Regions from separate parts of the Vibrio navarrensis genome, predicted to be linked through region 2. Evidence: predicted binding sites of a transcription regulator. Region 2 holds the regulator's gene; the other holds the start of a gene.
The links. The regulator CRP, encoded in region 2, controls carbon source genes, mostly activating them, when cyclic AMP is high. The targets are predictions, from matches to a motif close to TGTGANNNNNNTCACA.

Region 1 (6,541 bases), 1.2 Mb from region 2:
AACCACGGCCTCTCCTTCCACAGCCTGCAACATGATTACCAACTCATGGCTCAAGACGTGCTAACCACTATGGAGGCGCTTTCGATTGACCATGCTGTCGTGATTGGCCACTCGATGGGAGCCAAGGTAGCGATGAAATTGGCCGCCATTGCACCACAAATAGTCTCACAGCTCATCGTTTTGGACATGGCACCAGTAGCCTATCAAGTCAGACGCCATGACGATGTGTTCCAAGGATTACATTCCGTGATTCAGCATAAGCCGACCAGCCGCAGCCAAGCACTTGATTTACTTGCCAAGCACATTGCTTTGGATGGCGTAAGGCAATTTCTTGCCAAATCACTTTATAATCAAGACGGCCATCTCGCTTGGCGCTTCAATGTTGACTCATTGATCAACAACTACGACGCCATTCTAGGCTGGGAGCCTATCCCACAGACAGATATCCCAACGCTATTTGTCAAAGGGGGGGATTCTCCCTATCTGCAGAATGAACATCAGGCCGCCGTTGTGCAGCAGTTCACACAGGCAAAAGCGCATGTGATTGCCAATACGGGGCACTGGCTGCATGCTGAAAAACCAGCAGAAGTGTTACGTGCGATCCGAAAATTTATTGTCAGTTAACAAATCAGAAAAGTGACGTCATTTTATTGGCCTTCGCAGGTGCTGCGTGCATTAACTTTGTTGTCCAACAGTGATATAGTGCGCGCAAGCTAAATTGGCACTAAGGGACATCATGCTTTACGACTACATGAACATGCTGGAATCGATTGGACTCGACCTTCTTTTTGCGTCTATCTTCTTTCTTATTGGTATGGCCATTAAAGATGTGTTGCAGCAAGGTAATGTTCCCGTTTTTGGTCGTCGTATTGTATGGTTGGTACTTTTCCTTGGCTGTGCTGGTTTTATCGCAAAAGGGCTCATTCAGCTTAGCTGGGAAGGCACTGGTTTGGGTTAAATCCGTCAGGTTCGTGCCACAACAGACATAATCAAAGGTATAAACTCTATGGCAAGTGTAGGTATCTTCTTCGGTAGCGACACAGGTAATACTGAAGCCGTTGCTAAGATGATTCAAAAGCAACTAGGTAAAAAACTCGTTCACGTACAAGACATTGCAAAGAGCAGCAAAGAAGACATCGATAATTTCGATCTGCTGCTTCTTGGCATTCCTACGTGGTACTACGGCGAAGCTCAATGTGACTGGGATGATTTTTTCCCGGAATTAGAGCAAATCGACTTCTCAACCAAGCTGGTGGCGATTTTCGGTTGTGGCGATCAAGAAGACTACGCAGAGTACTTCTGTGACGCCATGGGTACCGTACGCGATATCGTTGAGTCAAAAGGTGGCACGATTTTGGGCCATACTTCTACTGAAAGCTATGAGTTCGAAGCATCGAAAGCACTGGTTGAAGGCGACAATAGCAAGTTCATTGGCCTTTGCATCGACGAAGATCGTCAGCCAGAACTGACCGAGTCTCGCGTGAAAAACTGGGTTGAACAGATCTATGAAGAGATGTGCCTCGCAGAGCTAGAAGATTGATATCAGTCCCCTGTTTCGACAGGGGATTTTTTTGCTTTGCGTTTTACCAAAGTAAGTGACCGATCCAAGGGGCGAGCAGTACAGTCACCATGCCAGACAACATCATGACCACACTGGATACCACCCCCTCCGAACTTCCTAGCTGATACGCTTTCGCGGTACCTGCACCATGGGCTGAGGCTCCTAAACTTGCCCCTTTGCTCAGCCGAGAACGAATGGCCAAACTTGTTAGAATGATCTCTCCCATAGCCATCCCGATCACGCCAGTCAAGACGACAAACAGTGCAGCAAGCTCACTTTGCCCACCGATGACTTTGGTCGCTTCAACGGCAAACGGCGTGGTAATGGATCGCATTGCTAAACTGCGTTGCAGCAACTCAGGGAGAGACAATAAACGCGCCAACGCAACCGTACTGCCAACCGCGACAACCACCGACACCAACACACCCACTGTCAGCGACAACCAATGCTGCTTAATCAAGACTCGGTTGTCGTACACAGGGATGGCAAAAGCAACCGTCGCAGGCCCAAGTAACCAAAGTAGCCACTGTGAATCAGCCATATAGGTTTGATAAGGAATATGCAACCCCGTCACCATCACCACCAAAAGAAGCGGGGCCAACAAGAGGGGCATTAACAGCAAGCTAGGCCTTCTGCGATAAAGGTATTTGCTTGCGTAATAGAGCAAGAGTGTCAAAACAAAACAGATTGCACTCAACGCGGGAGTAGAAATAGTCAATTCCATATTAGTGCCCTCTTGTAACATAGGATGCACGGCGCCTGCGTAGGGCTAAAAGGCGCTCTAGGCGATGGGTTTTATCCACCACCCAAGCGGTGACTGCAATCACCAGAGACGTGCTGATGACCAGTACCAAGGAAATTTTCACTCCCTCTTGCTTCATCATCTCTTGATAGTTGACCACCACCACAACCGCAGGGACAAAAAACAGCAACATTTCCGCCAAGAGCCAGCTGGCACCAAGACGCAGCCACTCAATCTTGACCATCCGACTAAACAGTAAAAGAAGCAAAAGCAGCATGCCAGTGAGATTGGCAGGCAGTGGCAAGTTAAACAGACGCACAAGCGCATCCGCCGCAAACCAGATCAGCGACAGCATCGCTACCTGCAGCCAAATTTTTAAGCCATTTTTGAGTTTCACCATGTGATTCACTTTGAAAATAGAGAGATTAATCACATTGTATTCAAGCTCAAAACCTGCATAAAATGACTTTAAATTATTATTTCCATGCCAAATTGGCATACTTTGTTTTGTGCGAGGAGATATGGACGTTAGAGGTTTGCGCTATTTTGTGGAACTGGTGCGACAGCAAAGCTTTACTAAGGCTTCCGAGCGAATGTTCGTTACCCAACCAACCATCAGTAAGATGATTCGCAATTTAGAGAGCGAACTTGGCCAACCACTATTGCATCGCGAAGGACGGCGATTTTGGCTGACTGAGGCTGGTGAGATCGTCTATCAGCGAGCCCAAATCGTGCTCACTCAGATGAATGAACTGGAAGCCGAGTTGATGGATCTGGATCAGTTACGACGTGGCCATTTGCGCTTAGGGATCCCCCCTATGGTTGGCCACCTCTATGCCGGGCTGTTTCGCCAATACCGACAACGCTACCCAAACATTGAGCTGACTGTCGTTGAGTATGGAGGGCGTAAAATTGAGCAAGCTTTGCTCAATGGAGAAATCGATGTGGCCATGACTATGTTATCGCCACAGATTAACAATGAGCTGCAAAGCATAGAATTGGACAACTACCCCATTCACGCCGTTGTACCAGAGAATATCAACTGGAAGACACGGCAGAGCGTTCGATGGGTCGAACTCTATAATGAACCCTTGTACCTTTACACATCAGAGTTCACTCTCAGTGAGCACATTTTTTCGCGCTGTCATGAGGCAGGATTCGAACCTCAGGTTGCTGCACGCAGTAGCCAGTGGGATTTTCTTGTCGCATTGGTGAAAAGTGGCACTGGTGTGTGCTTTTTACCAGCACCGCTGTGTAAACGAAACCATACCGAGGGGGTATTGGTTTTGCCAATCAACCCCGGGATTGACTGGCGCTTGGGTGCTATTTGGCATCGTAACCGCTACCTATCAAAAACCAGTGAAGCTTGGCTGCAACTGTGCCGTGACTACGCACTGACGAATGGCCACTAACTTTGTTGTTGCTCTTCAAGTCGCTCACGATATTTCGGCTTTTTTCGTACATACAGTTTACGATGAACTTCGGACACAACCGTGCCCTTAACATCTTTGACATGAATGATAAACTCGGGAAAGCACTTATCACCAAAACGAGTCATGGCATAAATCTCGTCCAGCATCGCCTGGGTTATTTCGAACTGGGCAAAAAGATCACTCTGCCCCGGCTTGATAAAATTGATGCTCGCTTCTTTGTCCCACACATAGTACTCCTCGCCTAAGATACCCATCAACATCAGTGAGTAAACAGGGTCAGTGAGAGAGAAAATACTGCCACCATATTGGGTGCGGTTGGCATTTTTATTCCACCAGCGCAGTTTAAGTTTCATATCGACGGTGCGAAAATCGTCGCTAATACGCAAAATACGGATACCTGCGCCCCAAAATGGCGGCCAAATATTGAGGGCAAACTTGACGATCCCCGGCTTATAGATCCTGGCGAGTTGCTTGTTCATCGCTGTCCTTGCTTTAGTTCTATTGTTAACACTTTGTAACTGGTCTGATGAGCAATATAAGCGAGCCAGCCACAATTTACAAAAAGATTCTAGTAACCCTTTGAAGTTCGTGGTTTATTGTTAAGGCTGCTTCACCTATAATGATTTGAATATTGAATTCTGTACTCTGCGGCAGATCATCGACGGGAAAGTATATGTCAGACAACAACCAAGCGCTTAAGGATGCAGGGCTTAAAGTTACCCTTCCAAGGCTAAAAATTTTAGAAGTACTACAGCAACCAGATTGCCAACATATCAGTGCTGAAGACCTTTATAAAAAGCTGATTGATCTTGGCGAAGAAATAGGTCTTGCGACAGTATATCGTGTGTTGAACCAATTCGATGATGCCGGTATTGTCACTCGCCATCACTTTGAAGGTGGTAAATCGGTTTTCGAACTTTCCACCCAACATCATCACGACCATCTTGTTTGTCTCGATTGTGGGGAAGTGATTGAGTTTTCTGATGATCTCATCGAAGAACGTCAGAAAGAAATTGCCGCCGCGTACAACGTCAAACTGACTAACCACAGTTTATACTTGTACGGTAAATGCGCAGACGGCTCATGTAAAACGGACCCTGACGCGCATAAACTCAAGAATTGATAAAAAAGCCGGCCGATAAAAGTCGGCTTTTTTATAGGACAAATTGAGACTAAAGCTAAAAGACCAGCATTGTGCTGGTCTTTTATTATGCTTGCCGGATAACGAACTTATTCAGCGTCAATCTTTGCCCAAGTATCACGTAACCCAACCGTGCGGTTAAAGACTAAGTGTTCTTTAGAAGAATCTTTACCATCTGCACAGAAATAACCCATGCGCTCGAACTGGTAGCCCTTCTCAGCTTGCGCTTCGACTAAGCTTGGTTCGACAAAACCATTCAAGACCGTCAGTGACTCTGGATTGATGGTTGCAGCAAAATCATCTGCCGCGGCAGGATTTGGTACAGTGAAGAGGCGATCGTATAGACGAATCTCGGCAGGAAGGCCTTTGTCTGCCGACACCCAGTGAATCACACCTTTCACTTTACGACCATCTGCAGGGTTTTTACCCAACGTATCTGCATCGTAAGTACAGAAAATAGTAGTGATGTTACCCTCTGCGTCTTTCTCAACACGCTCAGCTTGAATCACGTAGGCACCACGCAAACGAACTTCTTTACCTAGTACCAAACGCTTGTACTTTTTGTTCGCTTCTTCACGAAAGTCTTCACGTTCAATCCAAAGTTCACGTGTGAATGGTACTTCACGCTCGCCCATTTCGGCTTTGTTTGGATGGTTCGCAATCAGCAGATTTTCCACTTCGCCTTCAGGGAAGTTTTCGATCACCAGTTTCACCGGATCCAATACCGCCATCGCACGTGGCGCATTTTCGTTCAAATCATCACGGATACAAGATTCCAGTGAACTGAACTCGATCATGTTCTCTTGCTTTGTGACACCGATGCGTTTGCAAAACTCGCGAATTGACGCTGGGGTAAAGCCGCGACGACGTAAACCAGAGATAGTCGGCATACGTGGGTCATCCCAACCATTAACCAACTTCTCAGTCACCAACTGATTGAGTTTACGCTTAGACATCACTGTGTATTCGAGATTCAGACGACTGAACTCATACTGATGTGGGCGACAGTCAATCGTGATGTTCTCCAGTACCCAGTCGTACAAGCGACGGTTGTCCATAAACTCAAGCGTACAAATAGAGTGGGTGATCCCTTCCAACGCATCCGAAATACAGTGGGTAAAGTCGTACATCGGATAGATACACCACTTGTCACCCGTTTGATGGTGAGAAGCAAAACGTACTCGATACAAAACCGGATCGCGCATCACCATAAAGGAAGAGCCCATATCGATCTTGGCACGCAAACATGCCTTACCTTCTTCAAAACCACCAGCACGCATTTTTTCAAACAGCGCGAGGTTTTCTTCCACCGAACGATCGCGGTAAGGACTTGGTTTACCAGGCTCAGTCAGCGTTCCACGGTATTCGCGGATCTGCTCAGGACTTAGCTCATCAACATACGCTAAGCCTTTGTTAATCAGTTCCACTGCATATTGGTAAAGCTTGTCGAAGTAGTTTGATGAATAGCAGATCTCACCATCCCATTCGAAGCCCAACCAGCTAACATCATTCTTGATTGACTCAACGTATTCGATGTCTTCTTTCTCAGGGTTCGTATCATCAAAACGAAGATTACACTTACCCTGATAGTCCTGAGCAATACCAAAATTCAAACAGATAGATTTTGCATGGCCGATGTGCAAGTAGCCGTTTGGCTCCGGCGG
Region 2 (6,541 bases):
CGAATACACTGGTAACTACTCTTCGTTTGAAAACCAACGCGCGCAAAAGCTGATCTTGCAACAATCGATGTTTGAAAAACAGCAGAAGCAGATGACGCACATGCAAAGCTACATCGACCGCTTCCGCTACAAAGCGTCTAAAGCGCGCCAAGCGCAAAGCCGCATCAAAGCGCTAGAGAAGTTGGAAAAGGTGCTGCCGGCTCAGTTTGATAACCCGTTCAGCTTTGAATTTCGCGAGCCCACAGCGCTGCCAAATCCAATCATGATGATGGATGAAGTCTCCGCCGGTTACGGTGATAAACTGATTTTGCAACAAATCCGCCTTAATCTGGTTCCCGGCAGCCGCATTGGTCTGCTTGGGCGCAACGGCGCAGGTAAATCGACGTTAATCAAACTGCTCTCGGGCGAGCTCAAAGCGCAAGGTGGCGATTTGACTTTCTCTCAAGGGGTCAAAATTGGCTATTTTGCGCAGCATCAGTTGGAAACGTTGCACCCAGAAGAGACGCCACTGCAACACATGATGCAGATAGCGCCAGACAAAACCGAGCAGGAACTGCGTAACTATCTGGGCAGTTTTGGTTTTCATGGCGACAAAGCACTGGAAAAAGTGGCTCCCTTCTCGGGCGGCGAGAAAGCACGCTTAGTGCTGGCACTGATTGTGTGGCAAAAGCCCAACCTGTTGCTGCTCGATGAACCGACCAACCACCTTGATCTCGACATGCGTCAGGCGCTGACGTTGGCCTTGCAAACTTTCGAAGGGGCTATGGTGATTGTGTCGCACGACCGCTACTTACTGCGTGCCACCACCGATGATCTCTATCTGGTGCACGACCGCCAAGTGGCTCCCTTTGATGGCGATCTCAACGATTACTACAAGTGGCTGACAGAGCAACAGAAAGCCGAACGCAAAGAAGCGCAAGCCGAGCTGCCAGCCAAAGATGGCAACAATAGCGCAGCAGCGAAAAAAGAGCAGAAACGGCGTGAAGCGGATTTTCGTAAACTCACAGCGCCAATTCGCAAAACGCTGACACAGCTTGAAGCGAAGATGGATAAGCTCGGGCAAGCACTGGCCGAGGCTCAACAGCAATTGTCAGATAACACACTGTATGATGGCGAAAACAAAGCTAAACTTACTCAAGTACTGGCCATTCAGGCGCAAAACAAAAGTGCACTGGAAGAGGTCGAAATGGAATGGATGGCCCAGCAGGAAGTGCTAGAGCAGATGGAACAGGAGTTCAACAGTCAATGAGCAATCAACACGCCCCACTTTTACTTACGCTTGAGCGGCTGTGGCAATTCAGCCTGCAATACTATGGCGTGAAAGAAGTGAAAGCGGCGTGTTTGAGTTTGCAAAATCAGTTTAACGGCAACGTCAATCTGTTGCTGTTGCTCAAATGGCTGGATGAACAACAGCTCAGTTTCGATGAAGAGGAGTGGCACAAGTTGCAAAGCTGCTTAGGCCGCTCCGAAACGCTGCTGCATACCTATCGCGAATTACGTCGTCAGTGCAAACAGCACCTACCTGACACCCTCTATCGCGAAGCGTTGCAGTTTGAGCTGCAACTGGAAAAACAGCAACAAGCCGATCTGGTCGAATGCATTAACACACTGGCTCTGCGAGCCAATCACACTGAGCCACTCACCCAGATCTACTGCCGTCATTTAGGCGCGGCTCACCTCTATGCGGCATTTAAACCGCCCTCAGCCCCCTTGGCGAAATCCAGTTAGTTTCTGTGATCCCGAGCCCGAGTTATCGAGCTCGCCTCTGCCAGAACATTGACCCGCCTAAACAATCGGGCCTTAATAAAGTTGGCTCAACGTTGAGAAAAAGAGAGCGACACACGCAGCGGACATCACAACGCGTATTGCGAGCCAGCAACAGAACCATGAGTGAAAAGTATGACTCAATTTACTGCCGCAAGAGGGATCAAAAACCCTCACCTGCAAACCTTACTGCCCCGCTTTATCCGCAAAAAAGCGCTGTTTGAGCCCATTTGGCAAACTCTGGACACCCCAGATGGCGACTTTCTTGATCTCGCGTGGAGTGAAGACCCGAGCAGTGAAAGTGCGAGTAAAAAGCCACTCTTTGTGCTGTTTCACGGTCTGGAAGGCAGCTTTTTTAGCCCCTACGCCAATGGCCTGATGTACGCCTTTGCCAACGCTGGCTGGCTGTCCGTGATGATGCATTTTCGCGGTTGCAGCGGTAAACCTAACCGCCTCGCGCGCGCGTATCACTCAGGGGAAACCGAAGACGCGCGCTATTTTTTGCAACACCTTCAGCGTCATTTTCCGCAGAATCACAAAGTGGCACTTGGCATCTCACTTGGTGGCAACATGCTGGCCAATTACCTCGCCACTTATCAAGACGCTCCTCTGGTGGACGCCGCCACCATCGTTTCCGCGCCACTGGATCTTTCGGCTTGCTCAGAGCGTATCGAGCAAGGCTTTTCTCGCATCTATCGCCGTTATTTGCTCTCGTCACTGAAAAAGAACGCCTTACAAAAGCATCATCTGCTGTCAAATGCGTTGGCCATCTCGCCCCGTTCGATCAAAAAACTCACCCGCTTGTACCAATTTGACGATCTGATTACCGCGCCACTGCACGGGTTTAAGAATGCGCTCGATTACTACCAGCAGTGCTCGGGCTTGCACAAGTTACGTGAAATCCGCATTCCTACACAGATTATTCACGCCAAAGACGATCCGTTTATGACCGATGCGGTGATCCCCAAATTTGTCCTACCCGACAACATTGACTATCGCCTGTTTGATCATGGCGGCCATGTCGGCTTTTTAACCGGCAGCGCGCTGCATCCCCGCTTTTGGTTAGAAGAATCGCTGCCGATCTACTATGAAAGCTTGGCGGTTTCGGCATAATAGCGCGGCATTTCCTTATTGAGCATAAAGTAAAGAGGTATTTATGATCATTCCTTGGCAAGAGATCAGTGCCGATGCGCTGAGCAATTTGATCCGCGAATTTGTTCTGCGTGAAGGCACCGACTATGGCGAAAGCGAAGTCTCGTTAGAGCAAAAAATCGAGCAAGTAAAAACCCAGCTCAAGCGAGGTGAAGCGGTGATCGTTTTCTCGGAACTGCATGAAACCGTTGATATTCAGCTCAAGCAAAAATTTTAGTTGGCCGAGATTTTTACCGCACCTTATCCCATGACAAGCACGTGGAACGTGTTATAGTGGCCAAACGATTGCACATGCCGGAAGCCACATTCCGGCCCGACAGGTAAGTACTACAACGACAGGGTTTGTCATGTCAGCAAAGCATCCAATCATCGCCGTCACAGGTTCGTCCGGTGCCGGCACGACGACAACGTCAGAAGCATTTCGCAAAATGTTCAATATGATGTCCATCAAGCCCGCTTGGATTGAAGGGGACAGTTTTCACCGTTTCACTCGCCCCGAAATGGACGTTGAGATCCGCAAAGCGCGCGAGCAAGGGCGACATATCAGCTACTTTGGGCCGCAAGCCAACGATTTTCCGGCGCTGTCGGAGTTTTTCCGCCAGTACGGCAAATCGGGCACGGGTGAAGTGCGCCGTTATCTGCACACCTTTGACGAAGCCGTGCCTTACAACCAAATGCCCGGCACCTTTACCCCATGGCAAAAGCTGCCCGATAACACCGACGTACTTTTCTATGAAGGGCTGCACGGCGGGGTGGTCGATGGTGAAGTCAACGTTGCCCAGCACGTAGATTTTTTGATCGGCATGGTGCCAATAGTCAACTTGGAATGGATTCAAAAATACGTGCGCGATACGCGTGATCGCGGTCATTCGCGCGAAGCGGTGATGGATTCGATTGTGCGTTCAATGGACGACTATCTCAACTACATCACCCCGCAATTTTCACGCACTCACATTAACTTTCAGCGCGTCCCGACGGTGGATACGTCCAACCCACTCAATGCCAAAGGCATCCCGAGTTTGGATGAGAGTTTTGTGGTGATTCGCCTGCGCGGTATCAAGAACGTCGACTTCCCTTACCTATTGGCGATGATCGACGGCTCCTTTATGTCGCGACACAACACCTTAGTGGTGCCGGGAGGCAAAATGAGTTTCGCTATGGAACTGATTGTACAGCCAATCCTGCAACAACTGATTGAAACAGGCAAAATTGGCTAAAATTTGAGGCCGGTTCACGCTTACTTTTCATACCGTGATCATGTGCACAATTTTGCGTAGAAAATCCCATTCTCGACACGATTAAAATCAAGAAATCGTTTTCGAAAAAGGATACTATTTCAAACCGAAACACAAGATAGCTTGCAGCATCAATCAAGAGCTCTTATTCTAGCAAGTCTATAACAAGGCTTGGCTAAAATATGGATAGCGGCAAGCGTACCCTGCAGAGGAAGTGAGATATTATGGTTCTAGGTAAACCTCAAACCGACCCAACACTAGAGTGGTTTCTTTCACACTGTCATATTCATAAGTACCCTTCAAAAAGCACGCTGATCCACGCGGGCGAAAAAGCAGAAACTTTGTACTACATAGTGAAAGGTTCTGTTGCCGTGCTTATCAAAGACGAAGAAGGTAAAGAAATGATTCTTTCTTACCTGAACCAAGGTGACTTTATCGGTGAACTAGGCTTGTTTGAAGAAGGCCAAGAGCGTACTGCCTGGGTTCGTGCAAAATCTCCTTGTGAAGTGGCTGAAATTTCATTCAAGAAATTCCGTCAGTTAATCCAAGTCAACCCAGACATTCTCATGCGCTTGTCAGCACAGATGGCAAGCCGTCTACAAGTGACCAGCCAGAAAGTGGGCGATTTGGCATTCTTGGACGTGACTGGCCGCATCGCTCAGACACTACTGAACCTAGCCAAACAACCCGACGCAATGACGCACCCAGACGGCATGCAGATCAAGATCACTCGTCAAGAGATTGGTCAGATTGTTGGTTGTTCGCGTGAAACCGTTGGCCGCATTCTGAAAATGCTGGAAGAGCAGAACCTTATCTCTGCGCACGGCAAAACCATTGTTGTTTACGGGACTCGTTAATTTCACGCCAGAAATCGACGTTCAATCGAGTAGGAGGAGGCCTCACGGCCTCCGTCCTCTCACACCACCGTACAAGCGTGGGTCGCATACGGCGGTTCCGAATACACTTTTAGTGACTCATACCCATCTCTCAATGAGTAAAGCCCCCTCTCCTCGAACCATTTGATTGGCATTGCGTGATTCAACTGGGGCGAGAGTGCTAAGCGCCACCACCCTTTATCTGACATCGCCAGCTTCCACGCATTTCGCTCTGTTACACCTTGTCGTTGTAACCATGTCGCTATGCTGTATCTGCGTTTGCGCTGTTTCAGGCGGTAGCATCTCAACCGACGCCGTATCCATTCGTCTAAGCGCTGCATCGCACTTTGACCTATGGCGAGCTTGAAGTAGTGCTGCCAACCTCGTAGGTATTGGGTTAACTCGGTGAGGATTACCGACAACTCTCGACCTCGATTTCGCTTCGTTATTTTCCGCACTCGCTTCTTCATTTGAGCTTGTGCCGATTTTGATATCTGGAGGGTTCCGTCTATCTTGAAGCTATGGCTTAGGTAAGCTCGCTCCGTCACTCTTGTTGCTGCACTTTTCTCACGATTTACCGTGAGCTTTAGCTTCTGCTCCAAGAACTCCGTTATCGACTCTTTGACTCGATGGGCGGCTTCCTCACTAAGAACGTAGATTTGGCAGTCATCTGCATATCGACAGAACTTATGCCCTCTTCGCTCTAACTCTTTGTCCAGTTCATCTAATACAATATTGGAAAGTAACGGAGATAATGGCCCACCCTGTGGTGTTCCTCGTTGTCTTCGCTCTACTAACCCATCTCGCATTAAGCCTGCCTGTAGATAGGACCTGATGAGCTTTAATACTCGTTTATCACTAATGTCCTTAGATAATCTGTGCATCAGCCTATCATGGTTCACCGTGTCGAAGTATTTGGCTAGATCGATATCCACTACATAACCCCGCCCTTCTCTGATATAGCGGCTTGCTGCCGCAAGCGCATGATGCGCACTGCGGTTCGGCCTGAACCCGTAGCTGCTGTTGGAGAACGTCGGCTCATAGAGCTCTGACAGTACTGATGTGATCGCCTGTTGGACTATCCTATCCAGTACCGTAGGGATACCTAATTGCCTGACGCCACCATTCGGCTTGGGGATTTCTACACCCAGAACTGGTTGAGGTTGGTAGCTTCCGTCCAGAAGACTCTGGCGGAGCGCTTGCCCATTTGAAGCTTGTCGAAGTTTAGAGATGGTCGCTGTGATGTCGAGTCTGTCGACACCTGCGCACCCCTTGTTCTTCTTCACGCGTCGAAGGGCATGGTTCAAATTCGCTGAGGAGCTGATTTGTTCCATCAGCGGAGTGGGGGTCACCAAGACTCGTCCTCCTTTCTACGCCGATCATGCTTGTCATTCTTCGTGACCATGAGCTTTACTTGCGGTATTGCCTATTGGGACGTAGAGATGTTTTCCATCTTGCTATGACTCCACATCATTGAGTAAATAGTGACTGCTTCTTGATATATTCAGTTCTGGC

Region 1: the regulator CRP is predicted to act here: its motif matches at 2,722-2,737, upstream of I3X05_RS04180 (CidA/LrgA family protein).

Annotation. Positions count from the first base shown of each region.
Region 1 is NZ_CP065217.1:912,732-919,272, reverse strand. Features, by position in the region: gene I3X05_RS04200 (alpha/beta fold hydrolase) at 1-624, shown strand, start outside; gene I3X05_RS04195 (DUF2788 domain-containing protein) at 737-958, shown strand; gene fldA (flavodoxin FldA) at 1,007-1,540, shown strand; gene I3X05_RS04185 (LrgB family protein) at 1,584-2,273, opposite strand; gene I3X05_RS04180 (CidA/LrgA family protein) at 2,287-2,721, opposite strand; gene I3X05_RS04175 (LysR family transcriptional regulator) at 2,825-3,715, shown strand; gene I3X05_RS04170 (DUF4442 domain-containing protein) at 3,712-4,215, opposite strand; gene fcrX (ferric iron uptake transcriptional regulator FcrX) at 4,410-4,859, shown strand; gene glnS (glutamine--tRNA ligase) at 4,967-6,541, opposite strand, start outside.
Region 2 is NZ_CP065217.1:3,208,379-3,214,919, forward strand. Features, by position in the region: gene I3X05_RS15205 (ABC transporter ATP-binding protein) at 1-1,249, shown strand, start outside; gene I3X05_RS15210 (TIGR02444 family protein) at 1,246-1,728, shown strand; gene I3X05_RS15215 (hydrolase) at 1,900-2,877, shown strand; gene I3X05_RS15220 (YheU family protein) at 2,921-3,133, shown strand; gene I3X05_RS15225 (phosphoribulokinase) at 3,264-4,133, shown strand; gene crp (cAMP-activated global transcriptional regulator CRP) at 4,376-5,008, shown strand; gene ltrA (group II intron reverse transcriptase/maturase) at 5,068-6,360, opposite strand.